2 linked regions of the Allochromatium vinosum DSM 180 genome follow. The protein of the gene in region 1 interacts with the protein of each later gene in a pairwise test. Links are inferred from orthologs where the notes say so. Each region holds a gene or a part of one and is shown on either strand. Other genes may lie near its edges.

Region 1 (3,097 bases):
GTTCGGTGCATCGCAACAGTCGCCGTATCGCCGAGGCGATCCATCAGGTCGAATCACGCGAAGGACGCGCGGCCAGTGATCGCGAGATCGCCGAAACACTGGGGGTCACACTCGACGACTATCATGGCATGTTGCAGGATACGGCCAGTTGCCAGATCCTAGGGCTGGAAGACCTGTTTGGCGAGGACGCCGACAGCGACAGGTTCCTGCCTGGGGCGGGCACCGCTCCGACCGAGCAACTGGAGCGCGAGCAGTTCGCCCAGGCCTTGGCCGAGGCGCTGGCGGACTTACCGGAACGCGAGCGCCTGGTGCTCGCGCTCTACTATGATGAAGAACTCAATCTGCGCGAAATCGGAGCCGTTCTCGATGTCACCGAGTCGCGCGTGAGCCAGATTCGCAGTCAGGCCCTGCACCGTCTGCGGGGCCGTTTGAGCGACTGGACCCGAGCGGGACCCGGCGCGTGATTCTCAAACCAACAGATTCCATGTGGAGCGTTGCGTGGACAAAGGCATGAAAATTCTCATCGTGGACGATTTCTCCACCATGAGACGCATCATCAAGAACCTGCTGCGTGAGCTGGGGTTCAGCAATACCTCCGAAGCCGACGATGGCAGCACCGCGCTGCCGATGCTCAAGAGCGGCGGCTTCGACTTCCTGATCACCGACTGGAACATGCCGAACATGGAGGGCATCGCACTGCTCAAGGCGGTGCGCGCCGACCCCATGCTCAAGTCGCTGCCGGTGCTCATGGTGACCGCCGAGGCCAAGCGCGACCAGATCGTCGAGGCGGCCCAAGCCGGCGTCAACGGCTATATCGTCAAACCCTTCACCGCCGAGACGCTGAAGGAAAAGATCGACAAGATCTTTGAGCGCCTCGATGCGCAGGGATGAGCGATGGACAACGATGAAGAACGTCTGAGTCTACAGCTGGATCTGGCGCGTCGTCTGGTCGAGCAGTTGGAGGCCGGAGATCGCGCCGGGGCCGACGAGAGCATCCGTCAGCTGCGCCTGCCCTATGAGCGCGAACTCTTCGAGGAACTCGGCAAGCTCACGCGCGACCTGCACGAGGCGCTCAACAGCTTCCGCGGCGACTCGCGCCTGATCGAACTGACCCGCGACGAGATCCCGGACGCCAAGGAGCGTCTGAACTATGTCGTCTCCATGACCGAGCAGGCGACGCATCGCACGCTCAACGCGCTCGACGAGTCCATGCCCATCGCCGAGTCGCTCCACGACCGTTCGGCGACGCTGCACGAGCAATGGAGCCGCTTTCGCAATCGCGAACTGTCGGTCGACGAATTTCGCGAGCTGGCGCGCGAGCTCGACGACTTCCTGACCCAGAGCGGACAGGAGACCGAACGCCTCAAATCGCTGATGTCCGAGATCCTGATGGCCCAGGACTATCAGGATCTCACCGGTCAGATCATTCGGCGGGTCATCCGGCTGGTGCATGAGGTCGAGGAGAACCTGGTCGGACTCATCCGGCTGTCGAGCGCCCGGATGGAGTTGCCCAAGGTCGCCAAGGCGAGTCCGGACGAAACCGAAGCGTCAGAGGTTCGAGGGCATGGACCGATCGTACCCAATACGCAGGACGCGGGCGCCGATGTCGTCAGCGGACAGGACGACGTGGATGCACTGCTCTCCAGTCTGGGCTTCTAGCCCACCGAACCCCAGAGTGATCATGCATGGCAATCGATCCGAATGACGAAATCCTCCAGGACTTTCTGGTCGAGGCCGGTGAACTGCTGGAGGCGCTCAACGAGCAGCTGATCGATCTGGAGCAGAACCCCAACGATCGCGATCTGCTCAATGCGGTCTTCCGCAGCTTCCACACCATCAAGGGCGGTGCGGGCTTCCTCAATCTCAATGCCCTGGTCGTGGTCTGTCATCATGCCGAGGACGTCTTCAATCTGCTGCGCAATGGCGAGCGCCGCATCGACCCGGTTCTCATGGACGTGGTGCTGCGCGTACTCGACGTGCTCAACGTCATGTTCGGCGATCTCAAGTCGGCGCGTGAGCCCGAGCCGGCTCCACCGGCACTGATCGCAGATCTGGCGGCGCTCGCCGTTCCGGACGCGGCGGGGACGAGTGCACCCGAACCCGCGCCGGAGCCGGTACCCGAACCACCGCCCGTCGCCGAGTCCGAGCCGCTCAGCGCTCGACCGCCCGAGCCGACGCCGGCGCCCGCAATCGAGGCCGGCTCCACGGCCGAATCGGCCGACGAGATCACCGAGGCTGAGTTCGAGGCGCTGCTCGATGCGCTCTCGGGGCAGCCTGCCGAGTCAGCATCCATCGATCGCGCGGCGGTCGCCCCCGAGCCACTGGTACCGGCGCCGCCAGCCGAACCGCCTGGGACAGTGTCTGTCGCCGAGGAGGCGACCGGCGCCAATGATCTGATCACGGACGACGAATTCGAGTCATTACTCGACCAATTGCATGGCTCGGGAGCGGCGAAGCCCGTCGAGACACCTAAACCGAGTCCGCTGCCGGTTCCAAGCCGCCCGGCGGCCAGTGCCTCCCTCCAGCCTCCCGTGCCTGCCGCCGATCCGTTCGACACGGCCAAGGCCCAGCGCGCGGCCGCTGTGCCCGCCGGTGAGACCTCGGTGCGGGTCGATACCCAGCGGCTCGACGAGATCATGAATCTGGTCGGCGAGCTGGTGCTGGTGCGCAATCGCTTGAGCATGCTGCGCGTGCGCACCGGCGACGAGGAGATCGGCAAGGCGATCGCCTCGCTGGCGCTCGTCACCTCGGACCTGCAGGCAGCGGTCATGAAGACCCGGATGCAGCCGGTCAAGAAGGTCTTCAGCCGCTTCCCGCGCGTGGTGCGCGATCTGGCGCGCAATCTCGGCAAGGAGATCGAGTTGGAGACCTTCGGCGAGGAAACCGATCTCGACAAGAATCTGGTCGAGGCGCTCGCCGATCCGCTGGTGCATCTGATCCGCAACGCGGTCGACCACGGCATCGAGATGCCCGATGAGCGCGAAGCCAAGGGCAAGCCGCGCCGGGGCACCGTGGTGCTGGGCGCGGCTCAGGAGGGCGATCACATCTCGCTGCTGATCCAGGACGACGGACGCGGCATGGATCCCGAGAAGCTGCG
Region 2 (3,347 bases), 740 kb from region 1 along the record:
AAACCCCGTTGGGCGTGAATCTTCTTTCATCGACGGTCGACAACCGTGGCGCAAATCTTCAGTATTACTCCTTTGATCGAGCGACCGGCGCCGTCGAGGCGTCGGCGATCGGACTCATCGCAATTCTCAAGGATCCAACGACATGGCTAAGACGATTCTAACCGTGGACGATTCGGCGTCCATCCGACAGATGGTCTCCTTCACGCTGAAGGAGGCGGGGTATGCGGTCACTGAGGCGGTCGACGGACAGGACGGCCTCGACAAGGCACGCTCCGGCAAGTTCGATCTCATCTTCACCGACCAGAACATGCCGCGCATGGACGGACTGAGCCTCATCAAACAGTTGCGCGCCCTGCCGACCTACAAGTCGGTGCCCATCCTGATGCTCACCACCGAGTCGAGCGACGCCATGAAGAGTCAGGGCCGGGCAGCCGGCGCGACCGGCTGGCTGGTCAAACCCTTCGACCCGGCCAAGCTGCTGGAAGTCGTCCGCAAAGTGATCGGTTGAACGCGCCGCGCCAGAGCTGAGGGGGAGGGGTCATGAGCATCGACATGAGTCAGTTCTATCAGGTGTTCTTCGAGGAGGCCGGCGAGAACCTGGCCGCGATGGAGAGCCTGTTGCTGGAGTTGGACGTCGAAGCGCCGGATCTGGAGACCCTCAACGCCATCTTCCGCGCCGCGCATTCCATCAAGGGCGGGGCCGGCACCTTCGGTTTCAGCGACATGGCCGAAGTGACCCATATACTGGAGACCCTGCTCGATCGGCTGCGCAAGCAGGAACTGGCCCCAACGGTCGAGATGGTCGATGCCTTCCTCCAGGCCGGCGATGTGCTCAAGTCCCAGCTCCAGGCCCATCAGGAAGGCGAGGAGTACGAAGATTCGCGCGTAACCGAGGTCTGCCAGCACTTGGAACGGCTGGCGCGTGCGGACGATGCTGAGGGAGACGTTCCGGCGTCGTCTGCGGGCGAGATTCGGCCGACAGGCACGGTCGAGGCCGAGTCATCCGTCACGCACTGGCGTCTCGCGTTCGAGCCGGCCGGCATTGGTCAGGGCACGCCGGATGAACGTCGCGCCCTGTTCGAGGCGCTGGGTGAGCTGGGCCGGATCCAGGACATCGGTGCCGGCGAGACCGAGCGCTGCCTGTGGCAGTTGACATCGGCAGCCGGACGCGGCGCGATCGAAGAGATCCTGGCCTTCATCTGCGAGCCGGGGCAGGTCGAGATCGACACGATCGAGACACCGGAAGCGCCTGCTGAGACCGAGGCGGAAACCGAGACCGCCTACGGCTTTTTCACCGATGCACCCGGTCTGCAAGGCGACGCCGTGTTCGGCGCGGCCGCATCGGCGACCGAGCCGGATCAGGACGAACTCGGCTATGGTTTTTTCGAGGGCGCGCCCGGAACCGAGCACGGCGCCTCGGACTCGACTCCCGACCAGACCCAGGCGTTCGGTTTTCAGATCGAGATCCTGGAGTCCGACGGCTACGGCTTCTTCCGCGACGCCCCCGGCACCGAGGCCGCACTCGATCAGGAGCACTCGGGTTATGGACTCTTCGGCGGCAGCCCCGGCATGGATCGAGTGGCCGCCGTGGCGCACCAGGAGCGGCTCGACGATGAACGCGGGTATGGACTCTTCAATTCGGCACCCGGCTCTCCCGAGTCACGCCTGGACGACGATGCCTCGGCACCGATATCAACGGCAGCATCGCCGGCCATGGAGCGCGAGAGCCGTGCCGGCAACGCGCCCAAGCGCCCGGCCACGACCGATTCGTCCATCCGCGTCAGCGTCGAGAAAGTCGACCAACTGATCAATCTGGTCGGCGAACTCGTCATCACCCATGCCATGCTCGCCGACTCGGCGGCCGGACTCGACCCGGTCGTCCATGAGCGCATCATGGCCGGGCTGTCGAACCTGGAACGCAACTCGCGCGATCTGCAGGAAGCGGTGATGTCGATCCGCATGATGCCGATCAGCTTCGTCTTCAATCGCTTCCCGCGCGTGGTGCGCGACACGGCGGCCAGTCTCGGCAAAAGGGTCACGCTCAAGCTCATCGGCGAGGATACCGAACTCGACAAGGGGCTGATCGAGCGTCTGGCCGATCCGCTCAACCATCTGGTGCGCAACAGCATCGACCACGGCATCGAGCGCCCCGAGGCGCGTCTGGCCGCCGGCAAGCCCGAGACCGGCGAGATCGTGCTGCGCGCCAGCCATCGCGGCGGCAGCGTGGTGGTCGAGGTCAGTGACGACGGCGCCGGACTCAAGCGCGAGAAACTGCTCGCCAAGGCCGCCAAGCAGGGCATCCCGATGCCGGACAACCCGTCCGACAAGGATGTCTGGCAGCTCATCTTCCACGCCGGCTTCTCGACCGCCGAGCGCGTCACCGACATCTCGGGGCGCGGTGTCGGCATGGACGTGGTGCGGCGCAACATCGAGGACATGAACGGCCGGGTCGAGGTCGACTCGACGGCCGGGCGCGGCACGCACATCACCATCCGCCTGCCGCTGACGCTCGCCATCCTCGACGGACTCTCGGTGCGCATGGGCGAGGAAATGTTCATCCTGCCGTTGACCGTGATCCAGGAATCGATCCAGCCGCGCGCCGAGCAGTTCAAGACCGTCGTCGGCAAAGGGCGCGTAGTCCAGATCAACGACGAATATCTGCCGTTGGTGAGTCTGCACGATGTCTTCAGCAGCGGCCGCCCCGAGCCGAACCTGCTCGATGGCATCCTGGTCATCGTCGAGACCAACGAGGGGCGTGCCGCCGTATTGGTCGACGAACTGGTCGCCCAGCATCAGGTCGTCATCAAGAGCCTGGAGACCAACTATCGCAAGGTGGAAGGCGTTTCGGGGGCCACCATCATGGGCGATGGGCGCGTCGCCCTGATCCTGGACGTCGATGCCCTGGTCCGGCTCAACCGCCGGGCCGGCGGCTAGTCGAGATCGAATACTCAAACGAGACAAGGGGAGACCGAGACCATGAACGACGAGCGCCGGGAGGGCAGCGCGGTCGCGACCGACAGCGCGCGTGAGTATCTGACCTTTACGCTGGGCGATGAGGAGTACGGCATCGACATCCTCAAGGTCCAGGAGATCCGCGGCTATGACGCCGTGACCAAGATCGCCAACTCGCCCGACTTCATCAAGGGCGTGATCAACATGCGCGGCATCATCGTGCCCATCATCGACATGCGTCTGAAGTTCCATCTCGGGCAGGTCGAGTACAACGAATTCACGGTGGTCATCATCCTCAACATCAGCGGACGCATCGTGGGACTGGTGGTCGACGGCGTCTCGGACGTCATCGCGCTGCGCGGCGATCAGATCCGGCCCGCACCCGAGTTCGGCTC

The links.
Region 2: the proteins of ALVIN_RS14565 (region 1) and ALVIN_RS11150 interact in binary tests that used the Escherichia coli proteins (3 or more experiments, as listed by UniProt). The link is inferred for Allochromatium vinosum DSM 180 from one-to-one orthologs.

The regions. Positions count from the first base shown.
Region 1 is NC_013851.1:3,294,763-3,297,859, reverse strand. What follows is about bases 1-2,776. They hold ALVIN_RS14565 (protein phosphatase CheZ), read left to right. Parts: upstream 1-894; coding sequence 895-1,659; downstream 1,660-2,776. Other genes in these bases: ALVIN_RS14560 (chemotaxis protein CheA), read left to right, coding at 1,686-2,776; cheY (chemotaxis response regulator CheY), read left to right, coding at 511-891; ALVIN_RS14575 (RNA polymerase sigma factor FliA), read left to right, coding at 1-464. Outside these bases: more of ALVIN_RS14560, read left to right, coding at 2,777-3,097.
Region 2 is NC_013851.1:2,556,208-2,559,554, reverse strand. What follows is about bases 212-3,237. They hold ALVIN_RS11150 (chemotaxis protein CheW), read left to right. Parts: upstream 212-540; coding sequence 541-2,934; downstream 2,935-3,237. Other genes in these bases: ALVIN_RS11145 (chemotaxis protein CheW), read left to right, coding at 2,977-3,237; ALVIN_RS11155 (response regulator), read left to right, coding at 212-508. Outside these bases: more of ALVIN_RS11155, read left to right, coding at 143-211; more of ALVIN_RS11145, read left to right, coding at 3,238-3,347. UniProt on the Escherichia coli protein: Involved in the transmission of sensory signals from the chemoreceptors to the flagellar motors. CheA is autophosphorylated; it can transfer its phosphate group to either CheB or CheY.